Regions from separate parts of the Nonomuraea sp. NPDC001636 genome, predicted to be linked through region 2. Evidence: predicted binding sites of a transcription regulator. Region 2 holds the regulator's gene; the other holds the start of a gene.
The links. Region 2 encodes HrcA, which represses chaperone genes, less so after heat shock. Its sites were predicted from a motif close to TTGGCACTCTCNNNNNGAGAGTGCCAA; they were not measured.
Positions count from the first base shown of each region.

Region 1: the regulator HrcA is predicted to act here: its motif matches at 2,134-2,160, upstream of groES (co-chaperone GroES).

Region 1 is NZ_JBEOZT010000029.1:91,517-98,438, forward strand. It holds gene groL (chaperonin GroEL) at 44-1,663, opposite strand; gene groES (co-chaperone GroES) at 1,733-2,044, opposite strand; gene ABT158_RS40270 (NAD-dependent epimerase/dehydratase family protein) at 2,219-3,073, opposite strand; gene ABT158_RS40275 (MarR family winged helix-turn-helix transcriptional regulator) at 3,178-3,675, shown strand; gene ABT158_RS40280 (class I SAM-dependent methyltransferase) at 3,772-4,935, shown strand; gene ABT158_RS40285 (hypothetical protein) at 5,131-6,922, shown strand, end outside.
Region 2 is NZ_JBEOZT010000004.1:139,514-146,435, forward strand. It holds gene ABT158_RS10355 (DUF4870 domain-containing protein) at 1-715, opposite strand, end outside; gene hemW (radical SAM family heme chaperone HemW) at 1-3, shown strand, start outside; gene ABT158_RS10360 (DUF3097 domain-containing protein) at 712-1,521, opposite strand; gene ABT158_RS10365 (DUF4564 domain-containing protein) at 1,539-2,348, opposite strand; gene hrcA (heat-inducible transcriptional repressor HrcA) at 2,505-3,518, shown strand; gene dnaJ (molecular chaperone DnaJ) at 3,530-4,672, shown strand; gene ABT158_RS10380 (16S rRNA (uracil(1498)-N(3))-methyltransferase) at 4,682-5,407, shown strand; gene ABT158_RS10385 (hypothetical protein) at 5,426-6,052, opposite strand; gene ABT158_RS10390 (SigE family RNA polymerase sigma factor) at 6,049-6,561, opposite strand; gene ABT158_RS10395 (histidine triad nucleotide-binding protein) at 6,841-6,922, shown strand, end outside.

The DNA.
Region 1 (6,922 bases), on a different contig from region 2:
AGGGAACCGGGCGGGCCGTGCGGGCGCGGGGGAAACAGGCGGGTCAGTGGCCGTGACCGTGGCCGTGGCCCTGGCCGGCGGCCGGAGCCTCCTCCTCGGGCTTGTCCACCACGAGCGCCTCGGTCGTCAGGAGCATGCCCGCGATCGAAGCCGCGTTCTGCACCGCGGACCGGGTCACCTTGACGGGGTCGATGACACCCTGGGCGATCAGGTCGACGTACTCGCCGGTGGCGGCGTTGAGGCCCTGGCCGGCGGGCAGCTCGGCGACCTTGTGGGTCACCACGTAGCCCTCCAGGCCGGCGTTCTCGGCGATCCAGCGGGCCGGCTCGACCAGCGCGCGGCGCACGACGCCGACACCGGTGGCCTCGTCGCCGGTCAGGCCGAGGTCGTCGAGCTCCTTGCCCACGTGGATGAGGGCCGAGCCACCGCCGGAGACGATGCCCTCCTCGATCGCGGCGCGGGTCGCGGAGATCGCGTCCTCAAGACGGTGCTTCTTCTCCTTCAGCTCCACCTCGGTGGCGGCGCCGACGCGCAGCACGCACACACCGCCGGCGAGCTTGGCCAGACGCTCCTGCAGCTTCTCGCGGTCCCAGTCGGAGTCGGACTGCTCGATGGCAATCTTGATCTCCTTGACGCGGTCCTCGATCGCCTGCTGGTCACCGGCGCCGTCGACGATGGTCGTGGCGTCCTTGGTGACGACGACGCGGCGGGCCGTGCCGAGCACCTCGAGGCCGACGTGCTCCAGCTTGAGGCCGACCTCTTCGCTGACGACCTGGCCGCCGGTGAGGATCGCCATGTCCTGGAGCATCGCCTTGCGGCGGTCGCCGAAGCCCGGGGCCTTGACGGCCACGGAGGTGAAGGTGCCGCGGATCTTGTTGGTGACCAGGACGGCCAGGGCCTCGCCCTCGACGTCCTCGGCGACCACGAGCAGCGGCTTCTTGGTCTGGGCGACCTTCTCCAGCAGCGGCAGGAAGTCGGCGATGGAGGAGATCTTGCCCTGGGTGAGCAGGATGTACGCGTCCTCCAGGACGGACTCCATGCGCTCGGGGTCGGTCACCATGTAGGCCGACAGGTAACCCTTGTCGAACTGCATGCCCTCGGTGAACTCGAGCTCCATGCCCATGGCGTTGGACTCTTCGACGGTGAGGACACCGTCCTTGCCCACCTTGTCGAACGCCTCGGCGATCAGCTCGCCGATCTTGGCGTCCTGGGCGGAGATGGTGGCGACGTTGGCGATCTCCTTCTTGTCGCCCACCTCGCGCGCGCTGGCCAGCAGCCGGTCGCTGATCTCCTTGGCGGCCTTGTCGATGCCACGCTTGAGCGACAGCGGCGAGGCGCCGGCGGCCACGTTGCGCAGGCCCTCGCGGACCATGGCCTGGGCCAGCACGGTGGCGGTGGTGGTGCCGTCGCCCGCGATGTCGTTGGTCTTGGTGGCAACTTCCTTGGCGAGCTGGGCGCCGAGGTTCTCGTAGCGCTCCTCCAGCTCGATCTCACGAGCGATGGTCACACCGTCGTTCGTGATCGTCGGCGCACCGAACTTCTTGTCGATGACGACGTTGCGGCCACGCGGGCCGAGGGTTACCTTCACGGCGTCCGCGAGGGCGTTGACACCGCGCTCAAGCGCGCGACGGGCGTCCTCGTCGAACTGCAGGATCTTCGCCATGCTGAAAGTCCTCTCCTGGCGTCGAAAGCCCCGGGCCCTCAAGAGCGCCCGGGGCTCGACACAACCGGCTTACTTCTCGATGATCGCGAGAACGTCGCGGGCGGAGAGCACGAGGTACTCCTCGCCGCCGTACTTGACCTCGGTGCCGCCGTACTTGCTGTAGAGGACGACGTCGCCCTCGGAGACGTCGAGCGGAATACGCTTGTCGCCGTCCTCATCCCAGTTGCCGGGGCCCACCGCGAGGACCCTGCCCTCCTGCGGCTTCTCCTTGGCGGTGTCCGGGATGACCAGACCGGAAGCGGTGGTCTGCTCTGCCTCAAGCGGCTGAACCACAATGCGGTCGCCGAGCGGCTTAACGGGAACCTTGGTGGCGGTCGTCACGATCGGACCTCCCCTTCAGATTTGAATGATCTAGAAGAGGCGACCAGCGGGGCCTGCCGTCGCGGGTGTCAGACCTGCCTCGTCGCACGTTGGCACTCTCAAGGTGAGAGTGCCAACAGGAAACATATGCAAGAGGGCCTTGACAGTCAACACGAACGCGTCTGCTCAGAGCGATCAGACGTAGGAACCCTCGGTCAGATCGGCGACGACGCCGGGCCGGGAGGGGTTCCAGCCGAGTTCGGCGCGCGTGCGTGTCGCGCTGATGCGCTGGCTGAGCGCCAGGGCCTCGGCGAAGCCCGTCCCCAGCACCTGGGCCGCCTCGGCCAGCGGCCAGGGCTCGGCCTGCGGCTTGACGCCCGCGGACCGGGCCGCCGCCTCGGCCACCTCGGCGACCGGCACGGCCTCCTCGCTGATGCCGTGGTAGACGCGGGCGCCGCCCTTCTCCAGGACGGCCACGACGAGCTCGGCCAGGTCGTCGACGTGCACGAACGTCCAGGTGTGCGGCTCGCCGCCATCGGTGACGTAGACCCCGGCGCCGCGCTCGGCGGCCTGCGCGCGCATCATGGCGGGGATGCCGCCGCCGCGCCCGTGGACGACGCCGGGCCGGATCACCGAGCCGCCGCCGTCGATGACCAGCTGCTCGATCTCGTGCCGGTACGCCACGAGCGGAATCGGGTCGGCCGGGCTGTCCTCGTGCCCGTCGGCGGTGGCGCCCAGCACCCACACGCCGCTGGTGAAGACGACCTTCCGGCCCGACGCGGCGAGCACGCCGATCGCGGCCAGGTCGGCCTCCTTGTCGCCGCCGAGCTGGGCGGCGACCACGATGGCGTCGATGTCCGGGGTGATCGCGGCGGCCAGCCCCGCGACGTCGGCCAGGTCTCCGTGACGCTCGTCCGCCACGCCCGGCACGCGCCGGGACCCGTCGGCGGCGGGCCGCACCAGGACGGCCACCTCGTGCCCCTGCTCGGCCAGCCGCTCGACCACCGCGCCGCCGATGTACCCCGTCGCGCCCAGCACCAGCACCTTCATGATGAACCTACCTCGAAAGTTTCTACGTTGAACATTTCGACGTCGTGGACGGTACCGCACGACGCCGAACATTTCAACGTCGAAGCTTTGGTAGGGTGAGCCCCGTGGATGACGCGGTGGACGTGATTCTCGGACAGTGGGCGCGGACACGGCCCGACGTCGACGTGTCCCCGATGGGCGTGATCGGCCGGATCTCGCGCGCCTCGCGCCTGCTGGAGCGCGGCGTGAAGGACTTCCTGGCCGAGCATGGGCTGGAGGCGTGGGAGTTCGACATGCTGGCCACGCTGCTGCGCAGCGGCGCCGACGCCACCATGTGCATGAAGGACCTGTCCAGCTCGGCCATGGTCAGCCCCGGCGCGCTCACCAACCGGATGGACCACCTGGTCCGGCGCGGCCTGGTCCACCGCTGGCCGGCGCCGCACAACCGGCGCATGACGCTGGTCGCCCTCACCGACGAGGGCAGGAGGGTCGCCGACGAGATGCTCGTCCTGCACGCCGCCAACGAGGAGCGGCTGCTCGCCGGGCTGGCCGAGGGCGAGCGCGAGGCCCTGGCCGGGCTGCTGCGCAACCTGCTGGTCTCCCTGGGCGACACTTCCCTGTGAGCGATCCCGAGCCGCGAGCGGCCCCGGATCACGAGCGGTCCGAATCGCGAGCGGCCCTGGTTGTGAGCGATCCCGAGTTGTGAGCGGAGTGCGTACATGGATCTCGACGCCTTCGGCGAGCTGCTGACCCCGCGCGGGCAGCGGGCGCTCGCCGAGGCCGCGGAGCTGGCCGGGACCGATCCGGTCGCGGCGGCGACCAAGCTGCGCCGCACCTACGACGCGGCGCTCACCTCCGCCGCGCTGACGCAGGCGGCGCTGCGCGAGCGCGCCGCGGCGAAGTTCGGCGCGGACGCCGCGGTCATGTACTTCACCCCGCACGGCCTGGAGCAGTCCACCCGCCGGGAGGTCGCCGACCACCGCGCCCGGCGCATGGGCGCCGGGCGGGTGATCGACGCCTGCTGCGGAGTGGGCGGCGATCTCCTCGCGCTCGCCCGCGCCGGCTGCGAGGTCGACGCCGTCGACCTCGACCCGCTGACCGTCGCCGTGGCGAGCGCCAACGCCGACGCGCTCGGGCTGGCCGGCCGGGTGCGGGTGCGCGTGGGCGACGCGGCGCGGGTCCGGCCCGAGGAGTACGACGCGCTGTTCGCCGACCCGGCCAGGCGCAGCGGCAAGGGCCGGACGTTCGACCCCATGGCCTACTCGCCGCCCTGGCCGGTCGTGCTCGACCTGGTCGCACGGGCGCCGCGGGCCTGCCTCAAGGTCGCCCCCGGCATCCCGTACGAGTTCATCCCCGAGGGCGCGGAGGCCGAATGGGTCTCCTACAAGGGCGAGGTCAAGGAGGCCACCCTCTGGACCGGCTCCCAGGTCGGCCTCGCCCGGCGCGCCACCCTGCTGCCCGGCGGGCACACGCTGACCGCCACCGGGGTCCAGGCCCCGGTCGGCCCGATGGGCCGCTACGTCTACGAGCCCGACGGCGCCGCGATCCGGGCCCACCTCGTGGGCGAGGTGGCCGAGCTGATCGGCGGACGCCTGCCCGACCCCATGATCGCCTACATCACCGCCGACGAGCCCGGCCACACCCCCTGGGCCTCCGGGTACGAGGTGGACGAGGTCATGCCGTTCTCGCTGAAGAAACTCCGCGCGGCTCTCCGCGAACGCCGGATCGGAAATGTCACCATCAAGAAACGCGCGTCGGCGATCGACATCGAACGCCTGCGCGCCGATCTCCGTCTTTCCGGCGAGAACTCGGTCGTCATTATCCTGACCCGCATTCTCGATAAGCCTTCAGTTATCATCTGCAACCCCCTCCCACCTGCCTGAACACTCCAAAGCGGTCATTCTTCCGCTAAATACGATCTTTCACTTCGACGCCGCCTGACCTTGATCGAAAGGCTAAGGTGGACGGGCGGGAGTTCTCCCCCTTATGCGGTAACCCGCGTACTCGCCCTTACATCTGCAAACCGGACCTATCCCACCGCTGCGCGGCAGACCGTCGGCGAGCGAAGGAGCCTTTCGGTGGACCATTCCAACCACACCACCCTTCTTCAGGCAGGCGGCCAGTCCGCCATCTCCGAGAGGATGCGAGACCTCCTCGCGCGCGCCGCCCAGGACCATGTCTACGAGCAGCGCACCCAGGGAGCCGTGCTCGACGAGATCCGCCAGCGTCTTGAAGGCATGGAGTGGCTGCTGCGCGAGGTGCGCGAACGCGAGCTCGGCGGCCTGAGCGGCACCCTTGAGGCGGTGAGCGGGCGGCTCGACGACATCACCGCCAAGCCGCCGATGTGGGCGGAGGGCCTGGCCCAGCACGTCGAGGCCGTGCGCGACCACGTCGACGCCGTCGGGGAGAAGATCGGCCACGTCGACGCCCGGGTCGCGCCGGTGGCCGAGCTGCCGAGCCTGTGGGCGGACCTGGGCACCGTGGGCGAGGCCGTCGACGAGGCGCTCAAACGCCTGCAGTCGGTGCTCGACACCACCGACGGCATCACCCAGAACATGTCCGGCTTCGCCGCCAAGCTGACGCAGCTCAACTCCAGCATGGAGGCCGCGGCCAGCCGTTTCACCCGGCTCGACAAGTCGGTGGCCGACCTGTCGGGCCGCGCCGAGCGGGTCGAGAGCGTGGTCGGCGAGCTGGCCGAGAGCGTCGCGGCCACGTCGCAGCAGGTCGCCGTCAAGATCGACGCTGCCGAGCAGCGCCTGACCGGCCGCCTCGACGACACCGACCTGCACATCGCCGCCCGCCTCGACGAGGCCGACAAACGCCTGGCCGGCCGCCTCGACGAGACCGACGAACGGCTGACCCAGCGCCTGAACGAGCGGCTCGACCGCGCCGACGAGCGCCTGGCCGCCAAGCTCGACGAGGGCGACCAGCGGCTCACGGTCCGGCTGGCCGACGTCGAGCAGCGGCTCACCGCCCGCCTCGACGAGGCCGACCAGCACCTCGCCGTCCAGCTCGGGGAGAGCGAGCTGCGGCTCAGCGGGCGGCTCGACGGCGTCGACTCCCGGCTCGACCGGGTCGAGGGCCGGCTCATGGGGCTCGACACCCGGCTCACCGGGTTCGACGGCCGGCTGGAGTCGGCCGACGAGTGCCTGGCCGACATCGACACCAGGCTCGACGGCGTCGACGGCCGCATCAGCGGCGTCGACAAGCGCCTCACCTCGGTCGACGGCCAGCTCGGCGGCCTCGGCAAGCGCATGGGCGCCATCGACGGCCACCTCGTCCGCCACGACGACCGCTTCGACGCCCTCGACGGCCGCCTGAGCGCGCTCGACGACCGCGCCTCGGCCACCGACCAGCGCCTGGCCGAGACCGCCGTGCGCAGCGAGGGCCGCTTCAACAAGCTCGACAACCAGATGGAGTCGATCGACGAGCGGCTGGTCGAGGCGGAGGAGCACCTGATCACCCGGTTCGACACCCTCGACGGCCAGTTCAGCGGGCTCGACAGCCGCTTCAACGGCCTCGACACCCACCTCAACGGCCTGGCCGCGCGCGCCGATCAGGCCGGCGAGCACCTGGAGTCGGTCGACGACCGCATCGAGGCCATGAACCAGCACGTCAGCCAGCTCCCGGCCGCCCTGGCCATCCCCGAGCGGGTCGGCGAGCTCATCGAGTCGCAGGCCGGCGCGCAGGCCGACCGCCTGTCGGCCGCCGCCGACGCGCTGACCGAGCTGGTGCGCTCCCGGCCCGACCGCGACGAGCTGAGCGAGACGGTCAGCGGCATCGTGCAGCCGGCCACCGACGACCTCACCAAGCGGCTGGCCGCGCTGGAGGAGACCATGCTGGCGCTGGCCGAGGCCCTGCTCCGGCCCA
Region 2 (6,922 bases):
TGACCAGGCGGATGGCGAACGGGTAGCGGTAGTTCTCGCCCCGGTTGGTGGCGATGGCCGCCTGGACGTGGAAGATCAGCGACACGATCCAGATGATCGGGAACAGCAGCAGGCCGACCAGCACGATCGACAGCACCATCGCCACGGCGTAGCCGATGAACATCGTGATCTGGAAGTTCAGCGCCTCGGCCGCCTGGTCCCTGACATAGGGGGACTCGTCCTTCTTCATCAGGTAGATGACCAGCGGGCCGATCCACGAGACCAGCAGGCCGAGCAGGTGGGCGAGCATCGCCATCGTGGTGTCGTCGCTGCCGCGGCGCGGGCCGAACCGGCCGGGCACGTACGGCCCGGCGGGGTAGCCGTAACCCGGTTGCTGCCCGTAGCCGGGGGCCTGCCCGTGGCCGGGGGGCTGGCCGTGGCCGGGCGGCGGGGGCACGTAGGGGGGCGGCGTGGGCATGGGGCCCGGCTGCGGACCGGGCCCGCTCGGCGGCTGCCGCCCGTAGTCGGGCTGGGAACCCGGCTGCTGCCCGTAGCCGAGCTGGGGTCCCGAGCCCTGGTCGCGGGGCACGTCAGAAGGCGGCGCGTCGTAAGGCGGCACGTCAGAAGGCCGCGCGTCAGAAGGCCGCACGTCGTAAGGCGGGACGTCAGATGGCGGGGCGCCGGGGGTGGGGTCGTCGGGGGTGGGGTCGTCGGGGGGTGGCGGGGCCTGGCTCATGATGCCTCCGTAACGAAGTCGATCAGTTCCTCGACCCGGCCGAGCAGTTCCGGCTCCAGGTCGGCGTAGGACGAGACGGCGCCCAGAATGCGCCGCCAGGCGTCCGCGGGCTCCATGCGCCAGCCCAGTGCGGCGAGCACGCCCTCCTTCCACGGCACCCCGCGCGGCACGTCGGGCCAGCCCGGGATGCGCAGCACGGACGGTTTGACCGCCTGCCAGATGTCGATGTACGGATGACCCACGACGAGGACGTGCGGCGAGGTGATCCGGGCCGCGATCCGGCTCTCCTTCGACCCCGGCACCAGATGGTCGACCAGCACGCCCAGCCTGCGGCCCGGCTCGGGGGCGAACTCGGCCACGATGGCGGGCAGGTCGTCGACGCCCTCCAGGTACTCGACCACGACCCCCTCGACCCGCAGGTCGTGGCCCCAGATCTTCTCCACGAGCGCGGCGTCGTGCACGCCCTCGACGTAGATCCGGCTCTCCTTGGCGACCCGGGCCCGCAACCCCTCCACGGCGATGGACCCGGACGCGCTGCGCCTGGGCCCCGACGGGGCCGCGGCCGCCGGGCGCACCAGCGTCACGGGCCTGCCCTCCAGCAGGAACGCGGCCGGCGCGAGCGGGAACAGGCGGCGTTTGCCGAACCGGTCCTCAAGGGTGACGGCCTCCTTGTCGCAGGCCACCACGGCGCCGCAGAAGCCGCTGTCGGCGTCCTCCACGACCAGGTCGAGTTCGGCGGGCACCTTAGGGATCTTGCCCTTGCCCGGCCGCCGCCAATTGCCCGCCAGCACATCGCCCTCGTACACACGGGGACCGTAGCAAATCACCCGCTGACCGCAAGGCGCTTACGCGCGCCGCTGCGCCGTACGAGGACGACGACGGTGCCGATGATGCCGATGAGCAGGCCGGCGCCGGGGAACAGGAACAGCGCCGCCACCCCGCCGAACAGGCCGCCCGCCGCGGAGAGCACGTCACGGCCCACGCCGAAGCGGGCCGACGACTCCTCCTGCGTGGCGCAGGTCAGCTGGTAGTCGCCCTTGGCGGGGGCGTTGACGGCGAGGATCTCCTGCCAGGTGGTGCCGCCGGCGCTGAGCGTCTGGCTGCCGGAGACCTTGACCAGCCTGGCCTGGGCCGGGCCGCCGGAGATCTCGCACTGGTAGTTGACCCGCGAGTCGGTGGCGATGTAGACGGCCGGGCGCTGGGCGGGGTCGATCGCGACCTTCACGCTTTCGCCCGACGCGAACGTGGTCGTCGGGGCCATGTCCGAGACGCTGCTCAGCACGCCCCCGGCGAAGACCACCACGCCCACGACGCCCAGCACGACGGCCACGGCCCACACGACGGCGATCCACCACAGGCGCGGCTTGATCGCCTTGCCGTCGATCCTGGCCGGGAACTGCGGCTGCCCGCCGTACTGGTTGTGCGGGCCGTACTGGTCGGGCTGGGCGTACTGGTTCTGCTGGCCGTACTGGGGCGGGGGGCCGTACTGGGCGGGCGGCTGTTGCTGCTGGTAGGGCGGCTGGCCGTGCTGCTGGGGCTGGTACGGAGGCTGGGCGTACTGGTTCGGCTGACCGTAGTAGGGACCCTGCCCCTGGGGCGGTCCGTACTGCGGGGGCTGGGAATTGTCGGTCATGCGGCAAGTGTGAGGCCTGTCGCTTGTAAGTCGCTAGCAACAGGATGGGACCTGGTGTTATCGCACCTTGTGGGCGAGAGCCGTACACTTGGCACTCGGGAACACGGAGTGCTAGACCTGTCGTTTCCCTGTTAGGCAGAGGCAGGAGGTGAGCACGTGCTCGACGAACGGAAGCTGGCGGTGCTCCGCGCCATTGTCGAAGACTACGTGTCCACCAACGAACCGGTGGGCTCCAAGGCGCTGGCCGAGCGCCACAACCTCAAGGTCTCCCCGGCAACGGTCAGGAACGACATGGCCGCTCTGGAGGAGGACGGGTACATCACCCAGCCGCACACCAGCGCGGGCCGCGTGCCGACGGACAAGGGCTACCGCCTGTTCGTCGACCGGCTCTCGCAGGTCAAGCCCCTGTCCGGGGCCGAGCGGCGGGCGATCGAGACCTTCCTCGCCGGCGCGGTCGACCTCGACGACGTGGTCTTCCGCACCGTGCGGCTGCTCGCGCAGCTCACCAGGCAGGTCGCGGTCGTGCAGTACCCGACGCTGACGCGTTCCACGGTCAGGCACGTCGAGCTGGTCCCGCTCAGCGAGCGGCGGGTCATGCTCGTGCTGATCACCAACACCGGGCGCGTCGAGCAGCGCGTGATCGAGCTGCCCGAGGTGGTGGAGGACGACCGCATCGCCCATCTGCGCGCGGTGCTCAACTCCTGCCTCGACGGCTGCGGGCTGAGCAACGTCCCCGAGCTGGTCGCCGACCTGCCAGAGCGGCTGCCCGCCGAGGATCGGCCCGCCGTGGCCACGATCCTGTCGGTGCTGCTCGAAACCCTCGTCGAACGCCATGACGAGAAGATCGTGTTCGCCGGCGCGGCCAATCTCGCGGGCGCCGACTTCGCCACCGGCCTGCGCGACGTGCTGGAGGCGCTGGAGGAGCAGGTCGTGCTCATGCGGTTGCTCGGCGAGACTTCCACAGACACCCCGTCCGCGCTCACCGTGCGCATCGGCTCGGAAAACCCCTACCTTCGCGGCACGTCCATCGTCGCAACCGGATACGGTTCTGGCGACAACCAACTGGCCCGGCTCGGCGTGCTGGGTCCCACGAGGATGGACTACCCCGTGACGATGGGCGCCGTACGCGCGGTGGCACGCTACGTCAGCCAGATCCTGGCTGCATCTTAAGAGGTCGATAAGTGGCAAACAGCGACTACTACGCCACCCTCGGGGTGCGCCGTGACGCCAGTCAGGACGAGATCAAGAAGGCCTACCGCCGCCTCGCCCGCGAGCTGCACCCCGACGTGAATCCCGATCCTGAGACCCAGGAGCGGTTCAAGGAGATCACGCAGGCCTACGAGGTGCTGTCCGACCCGAACAAGCGCCAGATGTACGACCTGGGCGGCGACCCCTTCGGCGGCGGCGCGGGTGCGGGCGCGGGCGCCGGCGGCTTCGGCGCGGGCTTCCCCTTCAGCGACATCATGGACGCCTTCTTCGGCACCGCGGGCGGCACCCGCGGGCCGCGCTCGCGCGCCAGGAGGGGCCGCAACGCCACCATCCGGGTCGAGCTCGACCTGCGCGAGACGGCGTTCGGCACCACCCGCGAGCTGGTCGTGGACACCGCCGTGCTGTGCGAGGTGTGCCACGGCGCCGGCGCGGCCCCCGGCACCCACCCCGACACCTGTGACATGTGCAGCGGGCGCGGCGAGATCTCCCAGGTCACCCGCTCGTTCCTGGGCCAGGTCATGACCTCGCGGCCGTGCCCCCAGTGCGGCGGCTTCGGCAGCATCATCCGCCACCCCTGCCAGGAGTGCTCGGGCGACGGCCGGGTGCGCACCCGCCGTACGATCAAGGTCCGCATCCCCGCGGGCGTCGAGGACGGCACCCACATCCAGCTCGCCGGCGAGGGCGAGGTCGGCCCCGGTGGCGGCCCGCCCGGAGACCTCTTCCTGGAGATCGTCGAGCGCGCGCACGAGATCTTCGAGCGGCGCGGCGACGACCTCCACTGTACGGTCCAGATCCCCATGACGGCCGCCGCGCTCGGCACCATCCTCGCCGTCGAGACGCTCGACGGCTCCGAGGAGATCGACGTGCGCCCCGGCACCCAGTCCGGCCAGGTCATCACCATGTACGGGCGCGGCGTGCAGCGGCTCAACGAGTCCGGCAGGGGCGACCTGCTCATCCACGTCAACGTCGAGACCCCGATGCGGCTCGACCAGACGCAGGAGGACCTGCTGCGCGAGCTGTCCAGGCTGCGCGGCGAGGAGCGGCCGCCCGGCAAGTTCGCCCCGGGGCAGCAGGGTTTTTTCTCCCGCCTGCGTGACGCCTTCAACGGCAGGTGACGATCACCCGTGACCGTCCCCGTGTTCCTCGCCGAGGACCTCAACGGCGCCGAGCTCACGCTCGACGGTCCTGAGGGGCGGCACGCGGCCTCCGTGCGGCGCCTGCGCGCCGGCGAGCGGGTCGACCTGACCAACGGCGCGGGCGACGTCGCCGAGTGCGTGGTGCGCGAGGTGTTCAAGGACGCCCTCGCGCTCGACGTGCTCGCCCGCTACACCGTCGAGCCGCCCGCGCGGCGGCTGGTGGTCGTCCAGGGGCTGCCCAAGGGCGACAGGGGCGAGCTGGCCGTCGAGATGATGACCGAGGTGGGGGTCGACGTGATCGTGCCCTGGGCCGCCTCGCGCAGCATCACGCAGTGGAAGGGCGACAAGATCGCCAAGGCGCTGGGCCGGTGGCGCGCCACGGCCCGCGAGGCCGGCAAGCAGGCCCGCCGGTTCCACCTGCCGCAGGTGGCCGAGCTCGCCTCCACCGCCCAGGTCGAGGGGCTGCTGGCCGACGCGGCGCTGGGGCTCGTGCTGCACGAGGAGGCCGCCGAGCCGCTGTCGAGGGTGGCGCTGCCGCCCGGCGGCGACATCGTCGTCGTCGTGGGGCCGGAGGGCGGGGTCTCGGAGGAGGAGCTGCGCAGGTTCGCCGCGGCCAAGGCGGTGCCCGTGCTGCTCGGGCCCACCGTGCTGCGCACCTCCACGGCGGGGGTGGCGGCGGCGGCCGTGCTGCTCGCGCGTACCGGGCGCTGGTAGGCCCGGCTCAGGGCGCTCTCACGGTGTCGTGTGCGGCACGTCCACCAGCGGGCTGCTCAGGTCGCTCGGGCCGGTGGGCAGGTCGTCCGGCGGGCACTCGTCGGAGGGGCACGACGTCGGGGTGTCGGTCGTCTCCGGCGGGGTCGGCGTGGGGGTCGGCGTGATCTCGGGGCACTCCTGGTCGCCGGCGGCCTCGCCGCTCGGGCAGGGCGTCGAGGACGGCGTCGGCGACGGCGTGGGCTGCCTGGTCGACCTGGCCGTCTCCGAGGGCCGGTGGGTCTCGCTGTGGCTCGGCGGCACGACCACCGCGGGCGGCGGCTCGGCGCTGTGACTGTCGCGCCTGGGCGGCGTGGACAGCCTGGTCGAGGAGTTGCCCGGTGCGATGGTCGAGTTGTCCACCACCTTGACGGGCGTCTCGAAGATCTGGGAGCGCAAACTGGGCACGACCATCACGATCGTCCCCGCCACCAGCACGGCGCTGACCGCCGCCGCGCCCGCACGCCACCAGAACAGGTTACGGACGCCGCGCCGCTCGATGCGGGCGCGGATGATCTGCAGTCCTTCCGGCGAGGGCACGACCGCGTCCGCCTCCGCGCGGAGCGCACGGCGCAGGACGTCGCCGTACTCGTCGGGGGGCTGGGTCATGACATCTTCTCCAGGACGGACCGCAACGCGGCCATTCCACGGGCGGTGTGGCTCTTTACCGCGCCCTTGCTGATGCCCATGGCGTGGGCGATCTCAGCTTCGGACAGATCTCCGTAATAACGCAGAACCAGTGCTTCTCTCTGTCGGGTCGGCAGGGCGCGTAACGCCTCGATGACGGCGGAGCGTTCCAGCTCGCCGATCGCGCCGTTCTCGGCGCTCGGGGCGTCCGGCAGGCCCTTGGGTGCGTACTTCTCGACGACCGCGCGGTGACGCAGCACGGAACGGGACCGGTTGACGACAGACTGACGCAGGTAAGCGAGTGCTTTGTCGGGATCGCGCAGTCTGCGCCAGGCGCCGTGAATGGCGACGAACGCGTCCTGCACGACTTCCTCGGCGGTTGCCATGTCACGCACCAGCAACACCGCGAGACGCACCAATGACCGGAAGTGCGCGCTGTAGAGCGCGGTCACGGCCATGTCGGCATCCCACCCGACCGGCACCGCCCCCATCGACCTGTCGGCCAGAAGGGTTTCGGTGGTCACATCAGTGGGACGCGCGGCCTTCCCAGAGGGTTTACTCTCTTCCGGTTCTGAAGGTTTCCCCGGTTCCTTAGGGTGCATTACCCAGTCGTGTTCCTCGCCAGGTGGCGCTCGCCCGACCCTGAATCATCTTTTTTGCTCTGAAGTGTCGCACACTCACCCTAACCGCGCGGATCTTCGGGCGCACGACACCACGGATTACCGATTCGCAACGGACTGCCGAACGGTCGCTCTCGATAGGGTACTGCCGTGAGCGACTGCCTCTTCTGCAAAATCGTGGCCAAGGAAATTCCGGCCGACGTCGTCTACGAGAACGCCAGGGCGCTGGCGT